Regions from separate parts of the Halomonas sp. 3F2F genome, predicted to be linked through region 1. Evidence: predicted binding sites of a transcription regulator. Region 1 holds the regulator's gene; each other region holds the start of a gene.

What was found. Region 1 encodes sigma-54, which starts transcription at its own class of promoters, with help from an activator protein. Its sites were predicted from a motif close to TGGCACNNNNNTTGCTNT; they were not measured.
Region 2: the regulator sigma-54 is predicted to act here: its motif matches at 7,374-7,391, upstream of INT21_RS04395 (NCS1 family nucleobase:cation symporter-1).
Region 3: the regulator sigma-54 is predicted to act here: its motif matches at 1,764-1,781, upstream of speB (agmatinase).

Annotation. Positions count from the first base shown of each region.
Region 1 is NZ_JABUZE010000130.1:80,577-91,231, reverse strand. It holds gene pmbA (metalloprotease PmbA) at 1-889, shown strand, start outside; gene INT21_RS12945 (HPr family phosphocarrier protein) at 931-1,200, opposite strand; gene rapZ (RNase adapter RapZ) at 1,246-2,160, opposite strand; gene INT21_RS12935 (PTS sugar transporter subunit IIA) at 2,226-2,696, opposite strand; gene hpf (ribosome hibernation-promoting factor, HPF/YfiA family) at 2,701-3,009, opposite strand; gene INT21_RS12925 (RNA polymerase factor sigma-54) at 3,108-4,523, opposite strand; gene lptB (LPS export ABC transporter ATP-binding protein) at 4,629-5,354, opposite strand; gene lptA (lipopolysaccharide transport periplasmic protein LptA) at 5,421-5,924, opposite strand; gene lptC (LPS export ABC transporter periplasmic protein LptC) at 5,933-6,505, opposite strand; gene INT21_RS12905 (KdsC family phosphatase) at 6,505-7,047, opposite strand; gene INT21_RS12900 (KpsF/GutQ family sugar-phosphate isomerase) at 7,081-8,067, opposite strand; gene INT21_RS12895 (ABC transporter ATP-binding protein) at 8,361-9,182, shown strand; gene mlaE (lipid asymmetry maintenance ABC transporter permease subunit MlaE) at 9,183-9,983, shown strand; gene mlaD (outer membrane lipid asymmetry maintenance protein MlaD) at 10,000-10,464, shown strand; gene INT21_RS12880 (MlaC/ttg2D family ABC transporter substrate-binding protein) at 10,503-10,655, shown strand, end outside.
Region 2 is NZ_JABUZE010000033.1:84,181-94,835, reverse strand. It holds gene INT21_RS04425 (efflux RND transporter permease subunit) at 1-660, shown strand, start outside; gene INT21_RS04420 (ABC transporter substrate-binding protein) at 657-1,517, opposite strand; gene preA (NAD-dependent dihydropyrimidine dehydrogenase subunit PreA) at 1,695-3,029, opposite strand; gene INT21_RS04410 (NAD(P)-dependent oxidoreductase) at 3,026-4,411, opposite strand; gene hydA (dihydropyrimidinase) at 4,449-5,888, opposite strand; gene INT21_RS04400 (nitrilase-related carbon-nitrogen hydrolase) at 5,920-6,786, opposite strand; gene INT21_RS04395 (NCS1 family nucleobase:cation symporter-1) at 7,445-8,962, shown strand; gene INT21_RS04390 (LysR family transcriptional regulator) at 9,049-9,954, opposite strand; gene INT21_RS04385 (bifunctional diguanylate cyclase/phosphodiesterase) at 10,140-10,655, shown strand, end outside.
Region 3 is NZ_JABUZE010000033.1:19,737-30,391, forward strand. It holds gene INT21_RS04100 (YjiH family protein) at 1-628, opposite strand, end outside; gene speB (agmatinase) at 765-1,715, opposite strand; gene INT21_RS04110 (sigma-54 interaction domain-containing protein) at 1,915-3,327, shown strand; gene INT21_RS04115 (ABC transporter ATP-binding protein) at 3,442-4,572, shown strand; gene INT21_RS04120 (ABC transporter substrate-binding protein) at 4,602-5,882, shown strand; gene INT21_RS04125 (carbohydrate ABC transporter permease) at 5,946-6,830, shown strand; gene INT21_RS04130 (carbohydrate ABC transporter permease) at 6,827-7,669, shown strand; gene INT21_RS04135 (alpha/beta hydrolase) at 7,979-9,079, opposite strand; gene INT21_RS20310 (cyclophilin-like fold protein) at 9,268-9,807, opposite strand; gene INT21_RS04145 (MFS transporter) at 9,843-10,655, opposite strand, start outside.

The DNA.
Region 1 (10,655 bases):
TCATCAGTCGGAAGGCGCTTCGCTATCCAGTGGTGAGGGAGTGCGAGTTTACGCGAACAGCCACGGCTTCCTCGGCACCCAGAAAGGCAGTAGCCATTCACTTTCCTGCATGCTGATTGCACAGGATGAGAAGGGCATGCAGCGCGATTACGATTATACCTCGGCACGTAATCCTGCCATGCTTCGAGATCCTGCGGAGGTTGGCCGCGAAGCGGCATCACGCACGCTACGTCGGTTAGGCGCTCAACGGCCGCCAACAGGCACCTTCCCGGTGCTGTTCGACCCGTCACTTTCCAGTGGCTTGGTAGGTCACTTGATGGGGGCGTTGGCAGGTGGGGCGCTTTATCGCGAATCCTCTTTCTTATGTGATCGTTTAGGTAGCCCGCTATTCCCGAGCTGGTTTGGTTTGGAAGAACGGCCTATGGAGGTGGGGGCGACGGCTAGCTCGCCGTTTGATGCTGAAGGCGTTCAGACTCGCAACAATCGCTTTATTGATCAGGGTAGTGTGGCCAGCTATATGCTGTCTGCTTACAGTGCGCGGCGTTTAGGCATGCAATCGACAGGTAATGCAGGTGGGGCACGCAATTTACGTTTGTTAGCGCCGCTGACGCCCCGAGATGATTTGCTGAAGCAGATGGGGCGTGGCATTTGGGTGACTGAGCTAATGGGGCAGGGGGTTAACGGCGTGACTGGCGACTATTCGCGAGGCGCGGCAGGCTTCTGGGTAGAAAATGGCGAAATACAGCACCCTATCGAAGAATTCACTATTGCCAGTAATTTGAATAGCATGTTTGCTGGCTTGGTCGCCGTCGGTGATGACATCGATACCCGTGGCAGTATTCACACGGGTAGCTGGCTAATTGATGCAATGACCGTCGCTGGTAACTAACAACTGAGCTAACAGCTCAGTTAGCACGTGTTTTGCTGATGTTAGTGGTCTTCGTCAAAACGTGCGTCGAACAGCGCTTCAATCGCCTCTAGTGCTTGTTCGGCGTCGTCGCCTTCCGCATGAACTCTAAGTTCAGTGCCACAAGGGGCGGCCAGCATCAATAACGACATAATGTTGGCCGCATCTGCCATTTGTTGTTGTTTGTAAACGTGAATGTTGGCCGAAAACTGTTGGCCACACTTGACGAGTTTTGTCGCTGCGCGAGCATGAAGGCCGCGCTGATTAGTGAGTGTTAAGGTTCTTTCTGGCACTCTGGTTCCTTTTAGCCGAGTGGGGTCGTGAAGAAAAGGCGTTGCTTATTGCGCGTTTGTTGAAGGCGCGGATGTGGAGGGCTGCTGCTCACTGAGGGTGTACTGCAAGCCTAGCTCACGATGACGGAGTTGAACCTCTCCCGCTTGTTTTACCAGCATTTGCGCCAGTTGTTCCACCATAAAGACAGAGCGGTGCTGCCCACCGGTACAGCCAATCGCAATCGTCATATAACTGCGTTGGCTATTTTGGTAAGCGGGTAGCCACTTTTCCAGCCATGTCTGGATATCATTGCGCATTTCTTCTACGACAGGATATCCCTTCAGAAAGTGGATGATATTGGCATCACGGCCAGTGTATTGGCGCAGTGTAGGATCCCAGTACGGATTTGGTAGGCAGCGCACGTCAAAGACGAGGTCTGCGTCAAGTGGGACGCCCCGTTTATAGCCAAATGACTCTAGTGTCAGGGTTAATCTATCTTCACGCTGTTGGGCAACCTGATCCGTTATCCGGCGGCGCAGGTCATGAACCGACAGACGCGATGTGTCGATCATCAGGTCAGCCAGATCACGGATGTCGAGCAGGGTTTCTTCTTCTTTATTGATGGCCTCTTCAAGCGTCATGTCACTATCACGCGTAAGAGGGTGGCGACGACGCGTGGCTGAGTATCGCTCAAGAAGAATTCGGGCATCGGTGGTTAGATAGATAACCTGGAAGTGAATGCTTTTCTGACGCAAAGATTCAAGCATTTTTGGCAGTTGCTTTAGTGCAGCAGGTAAATTGCGCGCATCGATACTTACCGCTAATTGGGGGCGTGCCCCTTGCTCACGAAGCTCATCCACCAGGGAGCCGAGTAGCATGGCGGGCAAGTTATCGATGGCACAATAGCCAAGATCTTCTAACGCTTGTAAGGCGATAGATTTACCGGACCCTGAACGGCCGCTAATGATCACCAATTGCATAGAGTTTCTCTTGGCATGCCAATAAAAATGGAGGTAAACGTAGGCAGTGTCTAGCGGTGGACTATTTAAGTAACAGGTTGTTCACGAATTTTTGCTGTTATAAGGTCCAATAGCTCACGTTGGCTAGCCGTTCTACGAAGCTGCTGACGTGTGTCAACGCTGTTCATGATAGACGCCACTTGCCCTAATAAGGCTAAGTGCGTGTCGTCCGCCTCTTCGGGTACTAAAAGTACGAAAACAAGGTCGACGGGATCGCCATCAATAGCATCGAAATCTACAGGCTCGGCTAACTTTAAAAAACCAGCGATAGGCGAGCTGCAGTGAGGGCTACGGGCGTGAGGAATGGCAACGCCGTTGCCTATTCCAGTGCTACCCAAACGCTCACGACCAATCAGGCGGCTGAAGACTTCTTGGCTATCTAGGCTTGGCGTGTTTTGCGCAATAAAGGTGCTGAAAAATTCCAGCACCCTTTTTTTGCTGCCCCCGGGGACGTCATACAGCACGCGCTCCGGGGGAAGTATGGTTTCCAACGTCATTGAGTTAACGCACGCCAGCGCCTTGGGCGCGAGCTTGTGCTTTTTCCTTGTGTTTAACGAGTTGACGGTCAATTTTGTCCGCTAGTGCATCAATCGCAGCATACATATCATTGTCTAATGCTTCTGCGTGTAGATCGGCACCTGCAGCATGCAGGGTGCAGGCAGCTTGCTGACGCTCCTTTTCAACAGATAAGGTCACTTGTACGGTGGTGATATTGTCATAATGGCGCTCAACGCGTTCCAGCTTCTCATTTACATAGTCACGCAAGGCGTCAGTCAGATCTACGTGATGACCAGTGATATTTACTTGCATTGACGTGCTCCTTATCCATCGGACTGTTCTTCGATTGTAACCCTTTTTGCGCTATTGCAAAGCCCCTAGACAGACTTTGTCTCGTTAGCACTGTTTTATTAGCGTAAACGGCGGCGCTCGCTTGAAGAGGGAATACCCATTGATTCACGATATTTGGCCACCGTTCGCCTTGCTACATTAATGCCACCCTCTTCCAATAGCGCCACGAGGCGGCTGTCTGAGAGCGGTTTGCCGGGCGGTTCATCTTGCACCAGTTTTTTGATTCGAGCCCGGATGGCGGTGCTGGAGTGACTGTCGCCGCCGTCCTGGCCACTTACTTGGCTGGAAAAGAAGTATTTGAGTTCGAACACACCGCGCGGGGTATGGATATATTTCTGGGTGGTGACCCTGGAAATAGTAGATTCATGCATTTCAACGGCGTCTGCGATATCGGCTAAGATCAGCGGTTTCATGGCTTCTTCACCGTGTTCCAGAAAGCCTATCTGGCGAGCTATGATTTCTCGGCCCACCCGCAGTAGCGTATCATTTCGACTTGAAAGGCTCTTGATGAGCCAGCGCGCTTCCTGGAGATGCTCTTTTAAAAATTGGTTATCTTGGCTCTTGTCAGCCCGTTTGATGAGGCTTGCGTAGTCAGGTTGAATGCGCAAGCGCGGCAGTGCCTCTGGGTTTAGCTCCAGGTGCCATCCTTCGTGGTCATGGCGGACGACTAAATCTGGCGTTACGTAGCTGTCATCTGTGTCGCCAAAGGCGCTCCCGGGGCGAGGGTCCAGGCTGCGGATCAAGCGGATTACGTCATCAAGCTGCTCATCATCTAGACTTAACCGCCGCTTTAGCAAACGCACATCATCTTTACCGAGCGCTTCAAGAAATTGACGCACTAAGCGCTTGGCAGGCATCAGCAGCGGTGTATCTTCGGGTAGTGAGGCGAGCTGCAGCATTAAGCACTCCCGCAGGTCGCGAGCAAATACACCGGTGGGCTCAAACTGTTGAAGGCGCAGCAAGGTTGTTTCAACTTCACGCTGGCTAAGGCCTTCATGCCCTTGGGCTTTAAGTCCTTCGCGAATGTCATTGAGAGGTTGAGTTAGGTAGCCGTTGGCATCCAGTGCATCGATGAGGCTTTCAGCAATGGCATGGTCGCGTGGTGAAAAATCTGTCATGGCGAGTTGCCAAAGTAAGTGGCCATGCAAACTTTGACCAGCGGCTTGACGCTCAAAGTCAGGCCCCTCGCTGCTGGCACCATGGCTACCTAGGTCTTGATAAGTGTCTGACCAGTCACTGTCAGTTGAGAGTTCGTTAGGAATGCTTTCGGACCATTCAACTTCCTGGGGTTCACTAACGGCCTGTTCGCCGAACTCATCTTCCTGCTCAAGCATTGGATTGGCATCAAGTGCTTGCTGAATTTCTTGACGGAGGTCCAGCGTTGATAGCTGTAACAGGGCGATGGCCTGCTGCAGCTGAGGTGTCATGGTCAGCTGTGTACCGATACGCAATTGAAGAGAAGCTTTCATGACCATCTGAGAACCACTCGTTAATCAGAAAGCTCCACCCTAGTGCGAGTTATGGCTTGGTGCAAGTGCAATAACTATGCCACCACTACTATTTTTTTTGCAGGTGGCTGTTTACAGGCGGAAATCAGCCCCCAAATAAACGTCTCTTACCCGCTGGTTGTTGAGAATTTCCTGAGGGGGGCCACTGGCGATGATATGACCGTCACCTACAATGTAGGCAATATCGCAAATATCTAGTGTTTCCCTGACGTTATGATCAGTGATTAGTACGCCGATATGGCGTTTTTTGAGGGCTCGAATGATCGTTTTAATATCACCCACTGAGATCGGGTCAACGCCGGCAAACGGCTCATCAAGCAGAATAAAGGCAGGCTCTGTCGCGAGGGAGCGTGCGATCTCAACACGTCTACGCTCTCCGCCCGAAAGACTCATGCCGAAGTTGTCACGAATGTGCGTGATGTGAAAATCTTCCAGTAGCGACTCAAGGCGCTGCTCCCGGGCGCTACGATCGAGTTCTTTACGAGTTTCCAGGATTGCCATTATGTTGTCGGCGACAGAAAGTTTGCGAAAAATAGAGGCTTCCTGAGGCAAGTAGCCAATACCTGCCATTGCACGTTCGTGCATGGGGGCATGGGTTAAATCAAGCTCGTCAATGCCAACCTTTCCCGCATCAGACTTTACCAAGCCGACAATCATATAAAACGATGTCGTTTTGCCAGCGCCATTGGGGCCTAGTAGCCCTACCACGCTGCCTTGAGATATCTCTAGGTTAATATCCTTAACGACACGGCGGCGTTTATAGCTTTTGGCTAGGTGGCGAGCATAAAGGGTTTTTATCGGCGCTGATTCTGAGGCTGTGGTTTGAGGTGCAGGCTCTGCGTTATTTGTCGCCACTGGACACTCCTATTGTTCCGGCTGAAGAGTCATGCGGATACGTTGTGGTTCACTACCACTAACATCAGAACGCGCCTGAACCACACCTTGGTCGATAAAATACTCTAAGCGTCCACCTTCAAAGCGATCTGCTTGCTGGGTCAGTTCCGCTTGGTCAATGAGCTCTACCCGACGCTCGGCAACATGATAAATAATGCGCTTTGCCCAGCCTTCCATTGGGCTAGCTTGGTCTTCGAGCTGGTTGCGTATATAGGCTCGTCCACCGGTTGCAACGGCGCGCGATAGCTCGCCAGCATCGTTGCGCTGAATCTCAACGCGATCTCCACGCAGTTGCATATTGCCCTGCCGAATATCGACGTTGCCTGAATACACAGCAGTGCCTGCGCGTTGATCGAGATCTAAACGGTCAGCCTCTACTTCTACGGGGGCTTGGCTTTGTGCCATGACCGGTAGCGCTGCCGCTGAAATGGGTAGCGCAATGACGAAGAGTGCCGTGCGAATAAGAGCGTTCATCGCGACTCCTACTGAGAACGAGTGGCAGGCGGGTGAACGCCGCGCACGTTATTGGTTAAGCGGATCTGGCTATCATCCAGCCATACATCCATGCGTGAAGCGCCAATGCGCTGGGGCGGTTGCTGAAGTATGGTTTCGGCATCGCTCCAAGCATGACGGGTGGTGCCATCATAATGTAATAACTCTGTATTCAGCTGCCAGCCCTCGTCGGGTGCAAGTAATTGGGCTGAGCCAGCTAGTGTGAGCACCTGCGTGTCAGTATTTAGGGTGCCGGTCTCCGCCGTCGCTAGCCATTGACGCTCTTCGCTATCGAATAGTGTCGCCCTGGGGGAGAAGACATCTGTCATCGCCGTTTGAGGGGTATGGACTAAGCGTGGCGTCGTCAGCGACTGCTGGATGGCACCGGTGTCACCAAACAGAGTGATTTCTGCATTCTCTAATACATGGCCGGGCTCTTGAGCGCGAGCCTCAGCGTCGATTGATTGGTCTTGAGGGCCGCGTGGATCCAACCATACCAGTATGCCACCTAAGGCAAGCACCATGATGGTTATCCAAATGCGTTTTTTAACCCAAAAGCGCATTACGATTGGCCGTGTAGGTACGTATCTAAAACAGCATCCCAATGGCCTTGAGACATCAATAAGGTGTCGCAGATTTCACGTACAGCGCCGTGGCCACCAAGCCGATCGGTGATCCAGTCAGCGTGGGTATGCATATAATCAGGAGCATTAGGGACGGTGATGCCTACGCCAGAACGTTTCATTGGAGCAAGGTCTGGTAGGTCGTCACCACAATAAGCAACCTGCTCAAGCGTGATATCTAGGCGTTGGCAAAGCGCGCGTAGCGTAGTGAGTTTATCCTCGCACCCTTGATACACGTGGGTAATGCCCAGCGACGCAGCACGTTGGCTGACCATGGGAGAATCACGCCCAGTAATTAAGGCAACATGGATTCCGACGCGCTTCAAAAGTTTGAGGCCGTGGCCATCTTGGGTATGAAACGCTTTGATTTCGATACCGTCAGCTTGAAAATAAAGGCGGCCATCGGTAAGTACGCCGTCAACGTCAATGGCAAGCAATCTTACGCGGCGAATCCGGTCTTGTAGAGCGTCAGGTAGGGCCATGAAGCCTCCGTTATTAATGTTTGAAAAGAACGATTAAATGACACCGCTAGCAAGTAAGTCATGCATATGCAGCGCGCCAATGGGGCGCTGCTGATCATCCACGACCGCCAGTGCGGTGATTCGGCTGTCTTCCATGATGCGTACTGCTTCAGCCGCTAACACATCGGGGCCAATACGTTTTCCAGGACGTGTCATCACATCATCAACTAGGACGTCACGTAGATCATGGAACTGATCCAGCGTTCGGCGTAAGTCACCGTCGGTATAAACGCCGGCAAGGCGTCCTTCGCTATCGACTACGCAGGTAAAGCCCAACCCTTGGCGAGTAATTTCCAACAGTGCGTCCCGTAGCGGGCTGCCTAATGCTACTTGGGGGAGGCGTGATCCGTTGTGCATTAAATCCTTTACACGCAAAAGTAGGCGTTTGCCGAGGCTTCCACCTGGGTGTGAAAGCGCAAAATCTTCCGCGGTGAAACCACGTGCTTCTAATAATGCCACGGCTAAGGCATCACCCAAGGCAAGTGCTGCTGTGGTTGAGCTAGTCGGTGCTAAGTCGAGAGGGCAGGCTTCGCGCTCAACGCCGCTATTAAGGTGAGCATCGGCGTGTTTGGCTAATGTGGACCCTGGGCGCCCCGTCATGCTGACAAGGGGGGTTCCTAGGCGTTTCAACAGCGGAAGCAGCGCGGTGACCTCTGCGGTTTCGCCAGAGTTCGAGAGGGCTAGTACAACATCTGCGCGAGTGATCATACCGAGATCGCCGTGACTGGCTTCACCTGGGTGTACAAAAAAAGCAGGCGTGCCGGTGCTTGCCAACGTTGCAGCCAGCTTGCCCGCAATGTGGCCGGACTTACCCATGCCGGTTACCACTACGCGGCCCTGGCAGGCAAGGATAAGTTCACAAGCGTGGTCAAAGCTCTCATCAAGCTTTGCCTGAAGCCCACCGATAGCGGCTTGCTCAATTTGCAGCGTGCGCAGCGCACTTTCACGCAGTGGGCTAGGTGTCGATAGTGGCTGGCGCATGAGGGCATCTCTTTTCATAAGCGGTCAAAAGTAGGTCGCTAAGAATAACATCTTGGCGCGGTTTGTAGGTAAGGCGCGTATCCTACTCCTCAGTGCGGTTGCAATGAGCGCATCTGTTACTGTGAGTAGCGTTCAGTTACGATGTTCGATAATATTTCGAAAACAGTGTTTTTTAAACTGTCTGTTCTTTTAAACTAGCTGTTTTTTTGAATTATTTGTTTTTAACTAACTCATGCGTAGCCAGCATATACTATTGCTGCTGCGGCAAGACGACCATCAAGGCCAGCCAGCCCATGACCGATGCTCCCTTCATCGAAATTGAAGATTTGTACTTCTCGCGGGGTGATCATGATATTTTTCGCGGAATCAATATGACGATTTCGCGTGGCCAGGTAACGGCCATCATGGGGCCAAGCGGTACCGGCAAGACGACCCTTTTAAAGCTAATTGGTGGGCAATTAACGCCTGACCGGGGGCGAGTGCTAATCGACGGTCAAGATGTGCATCGCCTATCGCGTAAGGCCCTGTTTACGTTGCGTAAGCGCATGGGTATGTTATTTCAGAGCGGCGCACTGTTTTCAGATCTCGATGTATTTGAAAACGTAGCGTTTCCGCTTCGGGTGCATACTGACTTGCCTGACCCTATGATACGCGATCTAGTGCTTCTTAAGTTACAGGCAGTGGGTTTGCGCGGGGCTAGGCACTTGTCGCCAGCTGAGCTTTCGGGGGGGATGGCAAGGCGTGTGGCGCTGGCACGGGCGGTAGCGCTTGACCCAGAGTTAATCCTTTATGATGAGCCTTTTGTCGGGCAAGACCCTATTTCTATGGGGGTGCTTGTACAGCTAATTAAACGGCTGAATCAGGCACTGTCGCTTACGTCAGTGATCGTTTCGCACGATATCAAAGAGACCCTCAGTATTGCGGATTATCTGTACCTCATTGCCGATGGGCAGGTGGTAGCCTCAGGCACGCCAAGTACCTTAGATACGAACCAAGATCCCCGAGTAAGCCAGTTTATTCATGGTGAGCCAGATGGGCCGGTGCCGTTTCACTATCCCGCTGAGACACTTTACCGCGATATTCTAGGCCAAGCCTCCGCAGGGAAGGTGCGTTAAATGCAATCAAATATTAAACATGCTATTTCGCATGTTGCTCGGCTGGGGCAAAAAGGGTGTGATGCCTTAGAGTCGCTAGGGCGTGCAGGTGTCTTTCTTGCCCAGTCGGCTGTAGGGGTGCCTTCTCGGGAAGGGTGGTCGTTGTGGCTGCGCCAAGTGCACTTTGTCGGTGTGCTATCTCTGGCTATTGTGCTGGTGTCAGGGCTGTTTATAGGCATGGTGCTTGCGCTACAGGGGTATACCATTTTGGTTGACTTTGGGGCAGAGCAGGCGCTTGGCCAGATGGTTGCTCTTTCGCTTCTTCGAGAGCTAGCGCCGGTGGTTGCTGCGCTACTGTTTGCAGGGCGCGCGGGCTCTGCGTTGACGGCGGAAATTGGCCTGATGAAGGCGACTGAACAGTTAACCAGCATGGAAATGATTGGCGTTGACCCACTGCGCCGGGTTGTGGCGCCAAGGCTGTGGGCAGGTTTTATTGCGCTACCCATTCTGACCGTTGGTTTTAGCGTGGTGGGGATTTGGGGTGGCTATTTGGTTGGTGTGGAATGGCTGGGGGTTTTTGAAGGTTCTTACTGGAGCAATATGCAGGCTAGTGTTTCGTTTGTTGATGATATTGGTAATGGAATAATCAAAAGCCTTGTATTTGCAGTAGTCGTTACCTGGATTGCGGTGTTCCAAGGGTATGACTTAGTGCCTACCTCTGAAGGTATTTCACGTGCGACAACACGCACGGTGGTGTATTCATCGCTTGCTGTTTTGGGGCTGGATTTTGTATTGACCGCCGTGATGTTTGGCGGCCTTTAATGGGTGGAGCAATAACATGAAGCGCAGTAAAACCATGGAGTTTGGCGTTGGCCTGTTTATGCTTGCGGGCATTCTGGGGCTTGTTTTTTTGGGCTTGCGCGTAAGTGGCATGACGCTTTCAACATCTTCCGACACGTTTCGTCTTGAGGCCAGTTTTTCCAATATTGGCAGTCTGAAACCACGTGCGCGGGTCACCATGGCCGGTGTTACTGTGGGGCGGGTAGAGGCCATTGAGCTTGATACCGAGTGGTATGATGCGCGGGTGGTGCTGAGTCTCGATAGCGATCTTGAAGGCCAGCTTTCGCAAGATACTACCGCGGCTATTTTGACGGCTGGGCTGCTCGGTGAGCAGTATATTGGCCTGAGTGTTGGCGGCGCTCCTGAAGTGCTTGAAGAGGGGGATGTTATTCGAGATACCCAGTCTGCCCTGGTGCTCGAAGAACTTATCCAGCAATTTGTATCCAATATGGTTACTAACTAAGCAGCGTGGGTGCTGTCAGTTGTCATGAGGTGACTTTAATGAAAGAAAATAGCGTAATGTTGGCCCGTCGTTTGCTCTTTTGGTTGGCGCTAGCGGTTGTTCTGCTGCCTTTTGCCGCTCAGGCCCAGTCGAAATCGCCAGAAGCGTTGGTTCGTGACAACGTCAATGGCTTCATGGAGCAGATTAACGGC
Region 2 (10,655 bases), on a different contig from region 1:
CGAGAGCGTATGCTGGCGGTGTATGGCGAACCCGACCCACTCAGTGGTGTGACGGCGGCTAGCGTATTGGCTCAGGTCCGGCCTCAAGTAGAAGCGCTTGAATTGCCACCCGGTTATCGGCTTGAGTGGGGCGGTGAATTTGAGACCGCCGGTGAAGCCCAGAGCGGCCTGTTTGCATCGTTGCCACTTGGCTTGGTGATGATGTTTATTATCACGGTGGTGTTGTTTAACAATTTCCGTCAGCCGCTGGCGATCTGGTTTTTGGTGCCGTTGACCATTGTCGGCGTAGTGGCCGCGTTACTGCTAACCGGGCTGCCTTTCTCGTTTATGGCGCTGCTGGGCACGCTGAGTTTGATTGGGATGGTGATCAAGAATGCCATTGTTCTGGTAGAAGAGATCAATGTGCAACTGCCGTTGCACAAAGATCGCTATCACGCCGTGGTGCGCGCCGCCATTAGCCGCGTGCGACCCGTTTCAATGGCTGCGCTAACCACCATGCTGGGGCTGATACCGCTGATTAGTGATGCATTCTTCGCCAGCATGGCGGTCGCGCTGATTGGTGGGCTTGGTGTTGCCACGCTGCTCACCCTTATCGTGCTACCGGTGATCTATTGCGTGCTTTACCAGATCAAGATTCATGAGGATTCATCGAGCACTTAATTCAGCGCAGCAGCGACCTCTTCAACTTGTAGCGCTAAGCTTTGTAGGCCGCCACCGGAGAGGTACCACAGAGCCGGGGTTAGCATCACTAGCTGGGGGGTAGTACCTGCCTCGGCTAGTGTTTGGCGCAGTTGGTCGGCATCCGCAGGTTCATCGCCAATGGCGGCGCTGCGATCAATGACCAGCACAACGTCTGGTTTGATGTCGGCAATGGCATCAGCAGAAAGCGGTGTAAAGGTGCGTTCACCACGGGTTTCTGAGGTCACACTCTCCGGCATGTTGAGCGCTTCCACGCCTAGCACATCGTGAACGACGGGATGTTGGTTAAGCATCAGGTTGCCGCCGTTGTGAGTGACGACCAGTGTCCTGGGGGCATTGCTGAGTGCTTCGCGTAGCGCATCAATCTCTGTATGGAGCGTTGCAAGTGCCCCGTCAGCTTCACTTTCCGCCCCTAATTGGCTGGCTAGCTCACGCACGTTGTCGTCAAAAGCGGCGAGATAGTTATCGCCTTGCAAACTGGTGTTAAGTAGCGGTGCAATATCGCCAAGCTCTTCTTCCCAATCGCCCTGGCGGCCAGTGTAAAGAATCAGGCTAGGTTCGCTAGCGCTGATGGCCTTCATGTCCGGTGAGCGTAGGCCACCAATATCGCTATAACGGTCGCTAGCGTATTGCTCTAGGTAGGCGGGCAGGCTCTGCTTGGGGACGCCAACCACCTGCTCGCTTAAGCCCAGCGCATCTAACGTATCTAGACTGCCTAAGTCGAAGGTGGCGAGGCGCTGCTCGGCATGGGCGCTTGCGCTAACGGCTGAAAACAGCACGGCTGTGGCGAATGTAGTAGCGAACAAGGTAGGCTTCATCGTAGTTCCTTTTATGAGAAAATATTTTATATGCGATAGTTTCTCATAGTCTCAAGGGAAGAGACGCTATGTCGCCTTCTTATAGCGGAACAAGCTGTTGCGCAAAGCGTGACCGCCCTCACAGAGGAGGGCGGTGCTATGAAGACTAGGTTGTGATGAGGCGTTTATAGGACAAGTTTATGAAGCGACACGGAAGGGGTTGCGAGGGTCGTTGTCCCAGGCTAGGAATGGTTTGCCGGTTTCTTGAGGCACCATGGTGATGCAATTCTCCACTGGGCAGGTGATTTGGCATAAGTTACAGCCAACGCACTCGTCTTCGATTACCTCGTAACGGCGTGCGCCATCTTGCTCGGTGAGCTTGGCAATCGATTGGTGGGAGGTATCCTCGCAAGCGATATAGCAGCGACCGCACTCAATGCACAGGTCCTGATCAATCTTGGCAATGGTTTTAAAGTTGATGTCCAGATGTTTCCAGTCGGTGGTTTGTGGCACGGCTTTGCGCGAGAACGATTCAATAGAGTCGTAGCCTTTTTCTGCCATCCAGCGTGAAAGGCCATCCTTCATCTCTTCTACAATGCGAAAACCGTTGAGCATTGCAGCGGTACATACCTGCACGCTGCCTGCTCCCAGGGTGATAAATTCTGCCGCATCCCGCCAGGTGGAAATACCGCCGATACCGGAAATCGGCAGCGTTGGCGTTGCCGGGTCGCGGGCAATCTCTGCCACCATATTCATCGCGATAGGCTTCACGGCGCTGCCGCAGTAGCCACCGTGGGTACTCTGGTGGCCTACCGTGGGTTTGGCGACCATATTGTCCAGGTCGATACTGGTGATCGAGTTGATGGTGTTGATCAGCGATACCGCATCGGCGCCACCCCGTAGCGCGGCCTGGGCACCCACTCGAATATCGGTAATGTTGGGGGTGAGTTTTACAATCACCGGTTTGGAGTAGTGCTTCTTACACCAGTAGGCAACTTTTTCGATCAGATCGGGATTTTGGCCGACCGCCGCCCCCATACCGCGTTCCGGCATGCCATGAGGGCAGCCTAGGTTGAGCTCGATGCCATCTGCGCCCGTTGCTTCCACGAGTGGCAAAATATAGGCCCAGGCTTCTTCATTACAGGGCACCATGATAGAGACAATCAGCGCTCGGTCGGGCCAGTCTTTTTTCACCTGGGTAATTTCTTGAAGATTGATCTCCAACGAGCGATCGGTAATGAGCTCGATATTGTTGAAGCCGATCACCTCGCGGTTTTTGCCATAGTGAGCAGAGTAACGTGAAGAGACGTTCACCGCAGGTGGCTCTTCGCCAAGGGTTTTCCAGACGACGCCGCCCCAACCCGCGTCATAGGCGCGTACTACGTTATAGGCTTTATCGGTGGGGGGGGCAGAGGCTAGCCAGAACGGGTTCGGGGCTTTGATGCCCGCAAAGTTCACCGACAGGTCAATGCCGTTCACCACGCTATCGCCGCTGTTTTTGTTACCCGGTGGTGTGAAAGGAAGTGTGTTCATGCGGCCTCCTGCTTGGCGGCAAGCGCTTGGTGAATGGCATGGGCAGCCAGTTTGCCGTGTTGAACGGCTTGAACGGTGAGATCTTGGCCGGAGTTGACGCAGTCGCCACCCGCGTAAACATTGGGCATTGAGGTGCGGAAGAATGCATCAACTTGGATACGTTCGCCGTCGCGGGCAAGCTCTCTGGCGGCTTCATCCGTCAGGCTAGCGCTATCAAAGCCTTGGCCAATCGCCTTGAAGATGGCATCGGCGGCAAGGTCGAATGTTTCACCAGTGGGTGTTAACTGACCAGCCTGATCGTGGGTCTTGGCAAAACGCATACCCGCCACGCACCCTTGGTCATCCAATAAAATTTCGTCTGGCTGGGCCCACGTCACCATGCGTACGCCGTTAGCTTTGGCAATTTCTTGCTCATGATCGGTAGCAGACATCGCCTCTGTGCCGCGGCGGTAGACCAGTGTTACCTCTGTTGCGCCAAGCCGGGCCATTTGAGTCGCCATATCAATGGCGGTATTGCCTGCGCCGATCACAATGCAGCGCTTGGCGACAGGTAAGCTCTCTAGGTCTTTGGTTTGGCGCAGGGTTTTAATGTAGTCAACGGCGGGCATCAAGCCGGGAGCATCATCTCCAGTGAGCCCTAGGGCACGGCTGGCACCAAGACCTAAACCGAGGAAAACGCTATCAAACTGCTGGTGCAGCGCCGCAAGCGACAAATTATCACCGAGGCGCTGGCCGTACTGAAGCGCAATGCCGCCTATTTCTAGTAGAAACTCCACTTCTTTACGGGCGAAATCATCGGTCATCTTATAGCGGGCGATACCGTACTCATTCAGCCCGCCTGGTTTTTGTTCGGCCTCAAAAATGGTCACTTGATGGCCTAGCATCGCCAAGCGATGGGCACAGGAAAGGCCGGCGGGCCCCGCGCCTACCACGGCGATATGGCGGCCGCTGTTAGCCGCCCGCTTGAACGGGTGGCTTTCGAACTGCATATGGTCAGTGGCGTGGCGTTGCAGCAGGCCAATTAACACTGGCTGGCACTCTGCGTCATGGTTGCGCACACAGCTACGCTCGCAGAGGATTTCAGTGGGGCACACCCGGGCGCAACTGCCACCTAAAATGTTGGCTTCCAGAATGGTTTCTGCGGCGCCATTAATGTTGTTTTCGCTGATTTGGCGAATAAAGCTGGGGATATCAATATCCGATGGGCATGCCTCAACGCAGGGGGCGTCGAAACAGTACAAGCAGCGCTGGCTTTCGATCATTGCTTGGCGGTGGGTTAACGGCGGATGGAGGTCGCTAAAGTTGCTTGCCAGTGTCGGTGGGTCGTAGGTGCCGACCTCTTGTGCGCTAGGCAGGTGGTCAAGTGAGTGGTTCACGGTCATCTCTCCTGTTGGCTTTTTTCTTTTCTTGAGGAGCTGTTCAGCGCGTTACGGCTACCGGTGCATTTAATTCGGCACGTTTAGCCAGTAGCTCAAACACACCTGGGTAGGCGGGGCGTTTTAAGTAGCGCCCAGCACCACGCTCGGCGTGCAGTTCACCGTCTCGCCATACCCACTTTCCTTGGCTAATCGTGTGGCGAGCAATACCGCGCACCGTTTTGCCCTCGAAAATGTTGAAGTCGACATTTTGATGATGAGTTTTGGCGGAGATCGTACGTGTGCCATTAGGATCCCACACCACAATATCGGCATCGGCGCCCACTTGGATGGCCCCTTTACGAGGGTACAGGTTGAAAATTTTGGCGGTATTGGTAGACGTCACTGCGACAAACTCCTGGGGCGAGAGCTTGCCGCTGTTAACGCCTGCGTCCCATATCACTGCAAGGCGATCTTCTACCCCTGCTGTGCCGTTAGGGATCTTGGTAAAGTCATCTTTGCCTGCGGCTTTTTGCTCTTCGCAGAAGCAGCAGTGGTCAGTGGCAGTGGTTTGCAAATTGCCAGACTGCAGGCCATGCCAAAGCGCTTCCTGATGCCCTTTGGGGCGGAACGGTGGGCTCATTACGTGGGCCGCGGCGGTTGCCCAGTCGGGATGCTGGTAAACGCTGTCATCAATGAGTAAGTGTCCTGCCAGACACTCGCCGAATACTGGGTGGCCTTGCTGGCGGGCATAGGCAATTTCATCGACGGCGTCTTTGGTGGATACATGTACCAGATAAACCGGCGCGCCTAGCGTGCTGGCAATTCGAATCGCTCGGCTGGCGGCTTCACCTTCTACTTGTGGTGGGCGCGAAAGTGGGTGAGCTTCCGGCCCGGTAATGCCCTGGGCCAGTAGTTTCTGCTGCATGTGGTAAACCAGTTCGCCGTTTTCGGCGTGTACCGTAGGTACCGCGCCCAATTCCAGGCAGCGTGAAAAGCTTTCCACCAATATGTCATCAGTGGCCATAATCGCGCCCTTGTAGGCCATAAAGTGCTTGAAACTATTCACTCCATGTTCGCGCACCAGGGTACCCATTTCCTCTTTGACGCTCTCATCCCACCAGGTGATTGCCACGTGGAAAGCGAAATCGGTAGCCGCTTTTTCCGCCCACCCTTGCCACGTCTCAAAGGCTTCTAAGAGTGATTGGCCTGGGCTTGGAATGACAAAGTCGATAATCGTCGTGGTGCCACCCGCCATAGCAGCGGCGGTGCCGGTGTAGAAATCTTCGCTAGCCACTGCGCCCATAAATGGCATTTGCATATGGGTATGAGGGTCAATGCCACCGGGCATTACTAACTGATTGCTGGCATCAATGATGTCGCAGTTGTCGGGGAGGTCCAGGTCGGTGCCGATGGCGTGGATTTTTCCGTCGACGCACAGAACGTCGGCGCGGTAAGTATCGGCATGGGTGACGACGGTGCCGCCTTTGATCAATAAACTCATCATGCAGTCCTCGTATGATTCATCAACAGGGCTACTCACCATCAGTGAGGCGGGTGTATGCATCGGGGCGACGATCACGGAAGAACTGCCAGTTATTGCGCACCTCGCGCACCATGTCTAAATCAATTTCATGCACTAGTAGCTCGTCTTCCGTTTCGCTGGCCTGGGCTTCGATTTTGCCGCGGGGGTTGACGATGTAGCTGGAGCCGTAGAAGTTGCCAATATTCCAGGGTGCTTCTGTGCCCACGCGGTTGATAGCGGCAATGAAGCAACCGTTAGCCGCAGCGGAAGCCGGCTGCTCAAGCTCCCATAGGTACTGGGAAAGCCCTGCCACGGTAGCGGAGGGGTTGAAGATCACCTCAGCACCGTTGAGTGCCAACGCACGCCAGCCCTCGGGGAAATGGCGGTCATAGCAGATATAAACACCAATTTTGCCGTAGGCAGTGTCGAAGACCGGCCAGTTTGATTTGCCTGGCTTGAAGAAGAATTTCTCCCAAAAACCGGCCACTTGAGGAATATGAGTTTTATGATATTTGCCGAGGTAGCTGCCGTCGGCATCAAACACGGCGGCGGTGTTGTAGTAAACGCCGGTCTCTGTCTCTTCATACACGGGCACGATAATTACCATGCGGTGTTCGGCAGCCAGTTTTTGCATCATCTGACACGTGGGACCTTCTGGAACCCGCTCTGCGGCGGCATACCATTTGCCATCTTGGCTTGGGCAGAAGTACGGCTGGTTAAAGACTTCTTGAAAACACAGTACTTGCACACCCTGTTCGGCGGCCTGCTGAATCATCGGTAGGTGCGCTTCGTTCATCGCATCGCGGATCGCCGCAGGGTCTAAATCAGTGCTGGTTTTGAGACCCATTTGAATTAAGCCAATTTTCATTTTCTGCATAGAACAGCCCTCTCAAGTCATACGCGCCAACCGCATGCGTACGCATGTCGGTACGTTACTGGTCAAGTAACAAGTTTGTGGTTACGTGGCGTGCAGCGGCGTCTTACTGTGCCTTTTTCGCTTAGCCTTGCTTGTGAAACGTGCTTTGAAAATAGCGTAATACAAGCGAGGGTAAGCGAGCGTCTTATTGTTGTTTATAAAGTTGTCATGTTTGACAGCTTTTTGAACATAGTCCTTTATGAGGTGTTGTTTCAAGTGTTTTTTAATAATTTTACTTGATTGATTTAACTCTTTGATTTTTTAATGTTTTTATTATTTTTAGTGATGTTTTTGCTAAGTTTGTGAAGTGTTGTTCGATATTGGTGATGTTTTGTTTTTTATTTAAAAACATATGCTTGTGTTATTTTATTTTGGGTGTTGATGTTTTTTTCGCATCTTTTTGGTGCGGATTTTTTTTAAATAGCTACGCTTATTAATGGCTTTTAATAGCTGGAAGGCGAATAACAACAATCACGCTAAAGGTATGTGTATGCCTGCCTGATAAGTCAGCTTTTTGATCAATAGGTTAGTGTTTGTGCTTTTGTTTTAGGCACGCTTATTGCTCTTAAAAGACAGACACCGTGAATATAATGGGCAACAGCACTGCTGAGGAGACTATATGACTGGCTCAACATCCCGAATGGTGGACAGAGAGGGGTTAATTGAACTCGACGTAGGCAAAGACGTAGGTGATAGCCCTCGTTTCAATAAAGATATTGCACCCACTCAGGCGAGTGAGCGCACTTGGAGCAAATGGAACATTGCGGCACTTTGGGTGGGGATGTCGATTTGTGTGCCGACCTACACGTTGGGTGGTGTGTTAACCGCCTACTTTGGCCTGAGTGTGGGGGAGGCGCTTTTTGCCATTTTTCTAGCCAACGTGATTGTCCTGATTCCGCTCACTCTAAATGCCTTTCCTGGCACTAAATTTGGTATTCCCTTTCCAGTTGTGCTGCGATCATCGTTCGGTATTTTAGGTTCTAATGTGCCTTGTTTGGTGCGGGCTCTCGTAGGCTGCGGCTGGTTTGGCATTCAAACGATGTTTGGTGGTTTGGCTATTCACCTTCTGTTATCCGAACTGGTCCCCGCTTGGGCTGCGCTGGGTGGGGTAGGTGAAGTGATTGGCTTTTTTGTCTTCGGCGCAATGAATCTTCTTGTGGTCATTCGTGGGGCTGAGTCGATCAAGTGGCTGGAAACCCTAGCGGCGCCATTGCTGCTTGCTGTGGGGGTTGGATTAATGATGTGGGCATGGCCGCACATGTCGATGACTGAGTTATTAGCGCAACCGCCTTCGCGCCCAGAAGGAGCGTCGGTATATGGCTACTTCTTTGCAGGGTTAACCGCGATGGTGGGGTTTTGGGCGACGTTGTCGCTGAACATTCCTGATTTCAGCCGGTTTGCCAAAAGCCAAAAAGATCAAATTGTTGGCCAAGTGATTGGGCTACCGCTGACAATGTTCTTCTTTGCAGCGTTGGGCGTTGTATTAACGGCGGCGTCTGAGTCGCTAGTGGGCCAGACGGTTGCTGACCCAGTACGTTTGATTGGCTATATCGAAAGCCCTTTCTGGGTAGTGCTTGCCATGTTGCTAATCATTATTGCCACGATTTCCACCAATACCGCTTCGAATATTGTTTCTCCCACGAATGACTTCCAGAATATTGCCCCAAAACTGATTAACCAAACCCGCGGTGTGCTTATGACCGGAGCGGTGGGTGTTTTATTGATGGGCTACGATCTTTTGCAGAAAGCGGGTCTCATTGCTCAAGGGGTGTCTCTTGAACAGATGTATTCAAACTGGCTGCTGGGATACTCCAGCTTGCTTGGCCCCATCGCAGGCATCATGGCAGTGGACTATTTCCTAATTAAAAAGCAGCGTTTAGATGTGCCTAGCTTATATATGGATAACCGTGCTTATCCTGCGGTTAATGTGGCGGGTTTTATCGCGTTCGGCGTGCCGGTGGCTCTGACACTAATCTCGCTGTTAACCGGCACCATGAACTGGTTCTATGACTATGGCTGGTTTACCGGCTCTGCGCTTGGCGCGATTGTTTATTACGCCGCAAGCCACGTTTTAACATCATCTTCTCAGGTAGGGCCCGCACCACACATGGCCAGCGAGACGGCAAAGCTGCCATAAACTCGTTATAAGTAAACGTCGTTAATAATCAAAGCTCGGCTAAGTGCCGAGCTTTGATTATTTTGTGCTTGGCATAACCAGGTGAGCTATTTTGCGCCTTTCACAAATCCTAAAAATGCATCGACCACCCGGTTGGGTCGGCGATCATGGCGAGTGATTAGAACAAACGGAATCTGATAATGCTGAGTACCCGGCTGAAGGGCGCGCATCTTATTGGCATTAACCCATTGGGCGGCAACATGTTCTGGAAGAAAACCGATAAACCGTCCAGTGAGAATCAAAAACGCAGCGCCCTCCCGATCAGAGGCAGACGCTTGTAAATTTAACGCATCATGTGCTTTACGCGCATCGCTAGGGAGTGGGTAGCGAGGCGTTATCGCTGGATAAGCGGCAATTTGTTCAGCTGTGAATGCTTCATCAGTTTCATCAAACAAGGGGTGGCCAGCTGCGCAGTAAAGAAACGAAGGCTCTTCGTACAACAGTTGTGTTTCCAAGCTGGAGGGTAAGTTAACCGCAGGCACTACGCCGACATGCAAGTGGCCATCCATTACGCTTCGAATAACGGCATCTGAAGGCTCCATGTGGATATTAACCGTGACTTCATGGTTTGGCGCTGTCAGCTCGGCGAGCGCATGGGTAACATGCATGGCAGGCAAGGTGACCAAGTTGTCGGTGATACCGATATTCAGTTCGCCCTTGATGGTATGATGTAATGCGTTTACATCGCTTTTAAAGGCTTCGAGCGCGGTCAGTAGCGTCAAACCTGCTTGGTAAATTTCTGTGCCTTCTTCGGTTAAACTAAAGCCACCTCGGCCACGCTGGCATAGCGAAAAGCCTAGCCTGCCTTCTAAATCATTCATGTGCTGGCTAATGGCTGAGCGACTGATGCCTAAAGCGATTTCCGCAGCGGTGAAACCACCGCATTCCACGACCGTTTTAAAAATACGCACCAAGCGTACTTCGTAGTCACTCATTTGGCCTAACGATGCCATGGCAGCCTCTTATTAAGTAAAATAACGACTTTTATGAGCTTTTTTGCTGAAAATAGATATACATCAAAAACAAGCCGCGCCACTATTTAGAACCGCTTACGAGGAGCCGCTGTGGTCTATCTTTCACCGTTCTTTTTATACTGTATCAGGTGTGCTCTGGGATATTTGAATAAGGCCTACATATAATGCTGCTACCTCGCAGTGATCGGGTAACTAACAAAAGCCAGGTAATGCCTGGCTTTCGGCGCCAAAAGCAGCGCGTTATTACGCTCTATGTTCTGTCGTTATGTATGATGATTGCGCTGTTTGGCTGGTTGCTCAAAGGCCAATATCACCAAGAAGTCAATGCGGCTGAATCCCGTGTGATTGCCCGTGCGAATGTGGTGTCAGAATGGGTAACAGGCATGTTTGGGCAGAGCAGCCAAGGTTTGTTTAGTCTGGCCGAGCTGCTAAAAGTTCACCAAGAAAATTCTTTGGGGTTGGATGGTTTAGAGGCGGAAAGTGCAACTGCCGTCCAGCGAGCGCTAGACAATCTTACCGAGTACGTGCCACTGATCGATAGTGTTAGTGTCTTGGACCCTCAGGGGCGCCTACGTTTAAGCAGTAACGCTAATCGAGATGTTGGGGAGGGGATTGGCGACAGCGCCTTTTTCCGCACCTTTCAACAAGGTGGCCAAGACGAAATGATGACGCCGCTTATT
Region 3 (10,655 bases), on a different contig from region 1:
ACTGTTGGGCGGTGATCAATACCCCCACGGTGCCTGACCCCATCCAAGAAGCCGTTGCATCGATAGCACTGCGCCCAGGAAGATTGAAAATCACCCGAAACGGCTTACGCACCATGGTGCCGATAAATTCCATAAAGCCAAATTCGACCAAAAACGGGAGCAGAATCGCCGCAAAGAAGAAGAACGTCAGTAGCACCGGCGCCAAATCATTGAGCATTACGCCGCCAGTAAACGGTGCCGTCACAAATTCTGGGCCGACTTGAAAAAAGGTCATGACGACAAAGATGCCACCTAAGATGCGCATCACTACCCAAATAGTGTCTACGTCAAACATCTCTTGAAAGTGACCACGTTGCGCCCAGTTAGGCTTTGCCACTTTAACGTAAAGCGTTATCACTACGGACAGACATAGGACTAGCATGGCAATGGCAGGTAGTGCAGAGCCAAGCAGCGACTGCAACCCATCGGCCATTAGGCCCATGCCAATATTAATCGTTCCTCCCACTTGAAAAGGCACCAAAAACAAGAGGACGCCAATTAAGGAGGGAATCAAAAACTTCAGCAAATGAGCACGCTGAATTGGAGCCGACGGCTCGGCGTCATCCAATTTTACTTGAGAGAAAGACATACGGTTCACCTATTGGAAGTGATTATTGGAGGTGGGCTGGTGGCTTCCTGGCAGGCAATAAGCAGCCTGCCATTTCTCTGACCATTAGCGCTTTGTCAGGTAAGCGCTTTTTATTTATGAGCTATTTCAGGACAGCTTAATCACTGTGTTTCACGCCCGGCAGCACGCAGAGCATTTCGTACAGCAGTGTGGCGCCCATCAATGCGGTATTACCGCTGGGGTCATAAGGAGGCGACACTTCCACTAGATCACAGCCGACGATGTTCAAGCCTGCCGCACCGCGCACAATTTCCAGCCCTTGCGCTGAGGTCAGTCCGCCCATCTCTACCGTTCCCGTTCCTGGCGCAACGGAAGGATCCAAGCCATCGATATCGAAGCTGATATAGACAGGCACATCGCCCATCTGCTCGCGCACTTCTTCCATCAAGGGAGCAAGCGAGCGATGCCAGCACTCTTCAGCGGGAACAACGCGGAAACCCTGGCTTCGGCACCAATCAAAATCTTCGGCTGCGTAACCGGTACCACGAAGGCCAATTTGCACCACTTTGCCGTGGGCTAACAGGCCTTCTTCCTGAGCACGGCGAAACGGCGTGCCATGAGCAATTGGCTCACCGAACATGTGCTCGTTCACATCGGCATGGGCATCGATATGGATCAGCCCCACTGGCCCATGCTTTTTGGCAATGGCACGTAAAATGGGCAGTGTCAGGGTGTGTTCGCCACCCAACGTTAGCGGAATGCAGTTGTGTTTAAGCACGTCATCATAAAAGGCCGTGATGATGTCGACGCTTTTGGGCAGGTGAAACGTGTTGATGGGCACGTCACCGATATCGGCCACTTGTAAACTTTCAAACGGGGCGGCGCGGGTCGCCATGTTATAGGGTCGCAGCATGCGAGATTCATCACGAATCTGGCGTGGGCCAAGACGCGTACCAGGCCGGTTAGACGTACCAATATCCATTGGAATACCGATAAAAGCAGCATCTAAGCCAGCAGCACTTTCCTGAGTGGGTAAACGCATCATAGTGGCTGGCCCACCAAAGCGCGGCATACTATTGCCCCCAAGCGGCTGGTTAAAATCAGACATACAGATCTCCTTGGCGTTGTTCATGTTGTAGCTCGGAATAACAACTACATTGCACAGAACATGCCAAGTCTCTAAACGCCCTAATAATAGGGCTTTCAGCCATTATTGATGCAGTAATGAATCAAAATCACGTACACTTAAGTCATCTATGCATCATTGATGCAAAAATGAATTACAGGTTACTCAAGAGACAATCGCTGTGAGTGAAATCGATAAGTGCGTGCTAAAAACCATTGTAGAAACCGCCAACGATCACTTCTTCATCGTCAGCGGAGAGGGTCGAGTGCTTGATATCAGCCCCGGCGCTGAGGCTGTTTATGGCGCGCCCCGGGAAGAATTGCTAGGTAGTAGCGTTTACCAGCTTCAGCAAGCAGGCATTTTGAAGCCATCCATCACCTTAGAAGTGATGCGCACCCACCAGCCGGCCCAACTTATGCAGGTAACAGGCACCGGGCGCCGTGTGATAGCTCAAGCCTACCCTGTCTTTGTGAATGGGAAGTTAGAGCGTGTTATCAGCCGCTCCAGAGACTTAACCGACTTACAGCTCCTACAAGACGAATATGCGCTACTCCAGAAACGCTTTAGTGAGCACTTAAAACGTAGCCAAGCAGCCCACGGTGCCGAGGAACAAGCGCTGGACGACGCGCTGGATAACTTGCAGGCGCGAAGCCACGTTATGCGTGAAGTCGCCTTGCTTCTCAAACGGGTCGCCCCCTCGGACGCTAATGTATTGATGCTGGGAGAGTCGGGCGTGGGAAAAACCGCGTTTGCCAAACAGTTGCACCGTTGGAGCCAACGCCATAACCATCCCTTTATTGAGGTTAACTGTGCGGCCATTCCCGAAAACTTATTTGAGTCTGAGATGTTTGGCTATCAGCCCGGCGCGTTCAGCGGCGCGGCTCGCCAAGGAAAAGCAGGCTTACTAGAGCAAGCGGAAGGTGGCACGCTGTTTCTCGATGAAATCGGTGAGCTTCCCTTATTAATGCAAACCAAACTATTAAAAGTTATCCAGGACGGAAGCCTTACCCGGTTAGGCGATACACGACCGCGCAAAGTGGACTTTCGCTTAGTTGTCGCCACAAATCAGAATCTAGCTAAACAAGTAGAAGCGGGCCTATTTCGCCTGGATCTTTACTACCGTCTCAACGTCATACCGGTCACACTTCCCCCTTTGCGCGACCGCCGAGAAGATATTCCTGATCTCGTGGAAGCCTGTTTGAAGCGCCTTAACCAACGCTATGGGCGGCAAAAAATCCTGGGCAATCCAGTATGGTCAACGTTAATGGGAAGCGACTGGCCAGGTAACGTCCGCGAGCTTGAAAACTGGTTGGAAAGAGCTTGGCTATCCAGCCCAACGGATCAAATTGAAGCACCTAGCCTTCCTACGCAGCAGCCCCCTGCTAATCTGCCGCAAACGTCAATCTCTTCGCCAATAGCCGCCTTAGCCCCCGAAGAAACCCTAAAGCAGTACCTCGCCAGACTAGAGCGCGAGACACTGGAAGCGTTGAGCAAAACGCTTCCCAGCACGTACGCCATCGCTGAACGGCTGGGGATTAGCCAATCCAGCGTGGTGCGCAGGCTTCAGCGTTACGGCATCAAAGTCACCAAGTGAATTTTCCGCTTGACACAACGGCTGTCATCAACCATCCATGTAAGTGTCATACAACGGCAACACCTTCAACACAAGCTGAACCAATAACAACCAACAGCCGGTGATGTGTGTGCTATGTCAAACCAATCGCGTATTCGCTTGGAACGCGTCACTAAACGTTGGGACGCGACTACTGCCGTCGATGACATCTCTTTCGACGTCACGCCTGGGCAATTTGTCATTCTGCTCGGCCCTTCAGGCTGTGGTAAATCCACCACGCTGCGCATGATCGCGGGCCTGGAAGAGGCCAGCGACGGGCGTATTCATATCGGCGAGCGCGACGTTACCCGCCTGCCGCCCGGCGACCGTGGGCTGAGCATGGTGTTTCAGTCCTACGCGCTGTTTCCGCATTTGAGCGTTGCCGACAACATCGTTTTTGGCCTGCGCAGCCGCAAGGTACCCAAAGATGAGCAGCGCCAGCGACTGGCTAAGGTCGCCGAACTGGTTGATTTAACCGATTACCTAGACCGCAAACCTGCGCAACTTTCCGGCGGCCAACGCCAACGGGTTGCCTTGGCGCGCTCGATTATTTCCGAACACCCGATCTGCCTGATGGATGAACCGCTATCCAACCTGGACGCTCGGCTGCGCAGCGACATGCGTAGGGAAATCAAAGCACTACAAAGTCGCCTGACTATGACGGTGATTTACGTCACCCACGACCAAGTGGAAGCGATGAGCATGGGCGATCGTGTGATTCTGATGCAGCACGGCAAAATCGTCCAGGACGGCACCCCCGACGAGCTTTATAACCGCCCCGCTAGCGCTTTTGCCGCCAGTTTTATTGGCAGCCCCGCCATGAACCTGCTGCCACTAGTAGCCGGCAAAGATGGTGCCGTTATCGAAGGCGAACCAAGTACCCCCGTAGCCCCCTTGGACGCCGCTGGCGGACATTTGGGCATCCGCCCGGAAGATATCGAACTGCGCATCGCACCAGGTTCCGGCGTGCCCGCTAACGTATTAAGTGAAGAGTATCTGGGAGCGGACACCATTGCTTATGTGGCAGTGGGGGCGCACACCCTACGCGTGCGGCTTAGCGGCAAGCAGGCACTGACAGGTCAGCCATGCAGCCTCTACTGGACGTCACAGAATACACACCTTTTCGATGCTGAAGGCCTGCGGCGGGATGACCTAACGACGCTCCCCTTACCCAGCTCATCTCGAAGCGTTCCTCGCCCACCGGCGGTGGGCTCTTTCCAACACTGACAGCAGTATTGACACTTGCGGAGTCTCTTATGCGTTTGCGTACCCCTTTTGCAATGACCGCCCTGGCAGCGGGCTTGTTAAGCGCCGCCCAGGTAAGCGCGGATAGCGTCGATCTGACCATGTACTACCCGGTCGCAGTGGGCGGTGCACTCACCGACGTCGTTGATACTCTGGTGGAAGAGTTTGAAAGCGAATACCCCGATATCAATGTGGAAGCGATCTACGCCGGTAACTACGACGACACCCGCGTGCGCGCCATGTCGGCGATGGAAGCGGGCGAAACGCCGCAGCTGTCGGTCATGTTCTCCATCGATCTTTACGAGCTGATTGAGCAGAACGCCATCGTCGCCTTTGATGACTTGGTCGAAACCGATGAAGAGCGCGAATGGCTCGATGGCTTCTACCCAGGGCTGATGGAAAATGGCCAACTGGATGGCAAAACCTACGGCATCCCCTTCCAGCGCTCCACCATCGTACTGTTCTGGAACAAAGACGCTTTTGAAGCCGCTGGCCTAGACCCCGAAACGCCCCCAGAAAACTGGCAAGAGATGGCCGAGATGGCCGCTACCGTGCGCGAAGCCTCCAACGGCGAGCAGTGGGGCGTGATGGTGCCATCGACTGGCTACCCCTATTGGATGTTCCAGGCCTTTGCTTTTCAGAACGGCCACCGGCTAATGAGCGAAGATGGCACCGAGGTCTACTTCGACGACCCCGCAGCGGTTGAAGCGCTGGAGTACTGGGTATCGTTAGCCACCGAGCACAATGCCATGCCTGACGGCACCATTGAGTGGGGCACCCTGCGCCAGAACTTCCTTGAAGAGTCCACGGCAATGATGTGGCACACCACGGGCAACCTGACCGCGGTACGCAGCGAAGCCAATTTTGATTTTGGCGTCGCTATGCTGCCGATGAAAACCCAGCGTGGCAGCCCCACCGGTGGCGGTAACTTCTACATTTTTGAAGATACGACAGAAGAAGAGCAGCGCGCAGCGATGACCTTTATTCGCTGGATGACCGCTCCCGAGCGCGCCGCTGCTTGGTCGATTGAAACCGGCTATATGGGCGTTAGCCCCGCTGCCTACGAAACCGACGCGCTGCAAGGCTATGTGGAAGAGTTCCCACCTGCCGCGGTTGCCCGCAACCAGCTTGAGCATGGCACGGCAGAGCTTTCCACTTATCAGGGTGGCCGCATTCGCCGCGCACTGGATAACGCCGTGCAAGCAGCGCTGACCGGCCAAATGACAGCGCAAGAAGCGCTTAGCCAAGCGCAGCAAGAGGCCGATAGCGTGTTACGCCGCTACGCCCGCTAATCGTTAGCCATTTTACTATTCGCCGGGGCGCGCCCCGGCTTTTTCAACGTGCGGTACGTCACTATGTCATTCACCAACCACCGCAAAATGCAGCTCTACGGCGCGCTTCTGCTACTGCCAGCTGCGCTACTGCTAACGACGTTTGCTTATTTACCGACCGTAACAACGGTCATTAACAGCCTGTTTTTACCCGGCTTTCGCGGTGCACCCACTGAATTCGTCGGCCTTGAAAATTATCAGGTGTTGTTCGATGACCCGACGTTTTGGAAAGTAGCGCGTAACAACTTAATCTACGCCATCGGTACGATTCCTACGTCTATCGCGCTGGCTTTGGGTATGGCGCTATTCGTCAATGGCAAGCTTCGCGGGCGGGGCTTTGTGCGTATGGCCTACTTTACGCCGACGATTCTCCCCATGATCGCCGCAGCCAATATCTGGATGTTTTTCTACGCGCCGCAGATCGGCCTATTCAATAAATTGCTCGGTATGCTGGGCTTATCCGGAGTGAACTGGCTGGGCGATCCAAGCCTTGCTTTAAGCTCGGTGATCGTGATGTCGGTGTGGAAAGAAGCCGGCTTTTTTATGATCTTCTACTTGGCGGCGCTACAGAGCATGCCACCCGAGTTAAAAGAGGCCGCTGATTTAGAGGGCACTAGCCGCTGGAGCTTTTTCTGGCGGGTGACATTTCCGCTACTCATGCCCACCACGCTGTTTGTGCTCATCAATGCGCTGATTAACTCGGTGCGGGTCGTGGATCACCTATTTATCTTGACCAAGGGCGGGCCCAATAACGCCACCAACCTGCTGCTCTACTACGTTTACGAGAATGCGTTCTCGTTCTTTGATCGCACCACGGCAGCCACCATTACGGTGGTGATTCTGCTGGTGCTCGCGGTAGTGGCCACGCTTAAGTTCACGATTTTAGATCGCAGGACGCACTATCAATGAATACGACCACTGCCTATGCGCCCCGCTCCCGATTCTTCTCAATTCCAGCGCTGGAAACCGTGGCCGCGTGGCTACTGGCGATTATTTGGATTTTTCCGCTGCTGTATGCCTTTTGGGCCGCTTTCCACCCCAGCGAGTTTATGGTCAACTTTGCGCTCTTCGCCCCGCTGACGCTGGAGAACTTCACTAACGCCTGGTCTCAAGCGCCTTTTGCGCGCTACTACCTGAACACCTTTGCACTGGTGACAGGGGTGGTGATTGGTCAGTTTGTAGTCTGTACCCTGGCGGCGTTTGCCTTTGCGCGCTTTCCGATTCCCGGCAAGAACGTTCTGTTTATGCTGGTGCTAATTCAGCTCTTTGTATTCCCAGAAGTGTTAATTGTCGAGAACTACCGCATCGCCAGTGAGCTGGGGCTAATCAACACCATCACCGGAATTGGCTTACCTTACGTAGCCAGCGCCCTGGGTATATTTCTGCTCCGCCAAACCTTTAAAACCATTCCAAGGGAGCTGGAAGACGCCGCCCGCATCGAAGGCTGCAACTGGCTGGAAATTTTGTGGAAGGTGTACGTACCGCTAGCCAAGCCCACTTACCTTGCTTACGGGCTGGTCTCGATTAGCCACCACTGGAATAACTTTATCTGGCCATTAGTGGTGACCAACTCGGTAGAGAGCCGCCCGCTAACGGTAGGGTTAGGGGTATTTTCCGCGCCCGAAACTGGGGTTAACTGGGCGACCGTTAGCGCTGCGACGCTGTTAAGCATCGCCCCGCTGCTAGTCGCTTTCCTGCTCTTTCAGCGTCAGTTTGTCCAGTCGTTTTTACGGGCAGGAATTCGCTAATCGAAGACCTAATGACACTCTAGTGATGATTAACAACGCTTTGCTTTTAGCTCACTCCCACCACACGCTAAATCGCTGTTCACTATCATCAAGCAAGATGGGCTCACCTATTATGGGCGTCAAATGGATGTAGGCCCAGCGTGGGTCGTACTGACCGACTAAGTCAACCCCATCAAAGCGCTAGCCAGCCTCGGCAAAGTGAGGACCATAGCCACTGTCTCCACCGAAGGAATATCGCCATCCGGGCGCAGCCCCTCACTACTGGAACGAAAATTCTCAATGAGAACGCAAGCTGCCTCGACGTGGCGTTTACTTCAGATGTTCGTCAAAGAACTCTGCCAGCCGATCAAACGGTATCTTATCCATTTGATCATACAGATCAGTATGGCTTGCATCCTCAATGATCAGAAGCTCCTTGGGCGCCGCGGCAGCTGCATAGGCGGTTTCACTGAAGTAGCGCGAGTGCGCGTTTTCGCCATGAATCAACAGAAGGGGGCGAGGCGAAATTTCATGAATATAGGTCAGCAGCGGCATGTTCATGAACGACAGCGGTGTGGTCTGCGTCCAGGCATTGCCCGAGTTAACTGCACGTACGTGGTACCCACGCGGTGTCATGTAGTAGTCATGGTAGTCGACAAGAAATTGAGCCTCACCACCCTGTAATTCATTGTAAGGCGGTTGATAAGCGGGCCTCCCGTTTTCCGCATCTAACCAACGCTGCCGACTCAACTGCTCCAGTGTTTGCGCCCGCTCCTCGGAAGTCATGCTGTCGTTGTAGCCCCTAGACATGACCCGCGTCATGTCATACATAGTGCTAGCCGCGACAGCCTTAACACGCTTATCCACAGCGACAGCATTCAATGCCATCCCCCCCCAACCGCAAATACCTATGACCCCAATACATTCTTGATCAACGTAGGGCTGCAAACCAATAAAGTCTACTGCGGCACTAAAGTCTTCAGTATTGATGTCAGGCGAGGCAATGTTGCGTGGCTCTCCGCCACTTTCGCCGGTATAAGATGGATCGAAAGCCAGCGTAACGAAACCGCGCTCAGCCAATGTTTGCGCATATAGACCGGAGGACTGCTCTTTCACTGCGCCGAACGGGCCACCGATAACAATAGCCGCCAATTGTTCATTAATACGACTTTTCGGTAGGTATAGGTCAGCAACCAGGGTAATGCCATAACGATTCTTGAACGTTACCTTCTCATGATCAACCTGATTGCTTTGCGGAAAAGTCTTGTCCCATTCTTGCGTCATCAATAGGGGCTCCTCGCCTGTGGCAGCCAAGGCGGACTGTGCGCCAAAAAATACTGCTGTACCGGCCAGCAAGGATCCTTCTATGAAGCCCCTGCGCGATGTAATGAACTGGTTACTATCTAATGATTTCGGGGTAGATTCGTTCATGGGTTTCTCCATTACTGGTTGGAGGCTGAGGAAGCCAGGTCAACACCCTGGATATCACTGCGGACACCACGATGCATCTATGGGCCGAGTGTCTCAGTTCCTGGTGAGTGCGAGGTGCGAACCTATCGGCCAGTGAGGCACTAGAGCGGAAGGCTTAATCAAGATCGTGGTCTTCATGGATTCGCAATCTAGTTCATGGAAAAATCGATTCGCACACTATCTCTTCCTAGAGCCTGGATCAGGCCGTCAGTGTCATCTACGCGACCAAGATGCGTGTAGGAGTAAGTCGAATCGAACGTCAAATAGAAGACAACCAGCGTCTTCGTTCCATATAACATGAGATCGCCGTTGTGGATCGTGCCGGGGCGGCTTGCGTTCGTCGGCAGTGCTTGAGGCAGATCTGCGTATTTCTCGTTGCCATGTAGGTCGCCCATATCCATCGAGATCGGCAGCAGCGCAGCAAACGCATGAGCTGCTTCAGTGCCGGCCAGCGTGATGGAGAAACGGCGTTCGCCGACGGTCATCCACATGCGAGATTCCTCCGGTTGTACAGTGGCTGTTGCGGCGGCAGTGGACGGTTCTGACGTCGCGGAATGAGCCGCGTTGCCTCCACCAAGCGCAAACGCAAACAGGGCGAGTCCCCAATAAGTCCGCAGGCCATGCACTCGGCGATTTTTGATGGCCGGGTGACGGCAACTGCTTTGATTGGCTCTAAGGCTCGTGGTCATGGGTTTCTCCTGGCGTGACGTCCGGCTCATACCGCTTACCGGACTTGCGATCTTGAGGTCATAAAGGCGAGGAAAGCCGCGAACAACAACACGGCAGAACTTGCCACAAAGGTGCTCCGGTAGCCTGCCGAATCGAACAGTAGACCGCCTACGGTTGATCCCAGCGCGATGGATAACTGAATTACCGCTACCATCAACCCACCGCCGACTTCGGCATTTTCTGGCACGGATTTAGCGAGCCATGCCCACCAACCCACGGGCGCTGCCGTAGACACTAATCCCCAGAATCCCAGCAGAACAAAGGCCACGGCGACCGAGCTACCGAAGGCGACTAACGCCAACGCGGTGGCCGCCATTAACAGCGGAATAACAACCAATATCCGGTACAACCCTTTTTTAATAAATCCACCGATCAGCATGGTACCGACCAACCCGGCAATCCCCAGTACCAACAGGATCAGCGAAAGCATCGGCACATCAACACCGGTGACGGTTTCAAGAAAGGGACGAACATAAGTGAACAGTGCGAACTGCCCCATAAAGAAAATGCCCACCGCCATCATCCCTAAAAACACTAGGGGATCCTTCAACAGCGTGAATACGTTGCCAGCACCGTTCGCCTGTGGAGTCGCTTTCATGGAGGGCAAACTGATCCATTGCCAAACCATGGCAACAAACGCCACTGGCACTAGGAAAAAGAACGTCCCACGCCAACCAATCATTCCGCCCAAATAGCTGCCTAACGGAGCAGCGACCACCACCGCGAGCGCATTGCCCCCGTTAAAAATCGCCAATGCTTTGGGAACACTATCAGCAGGCACTAATCGCATGGCGACTGCCGCAGACAT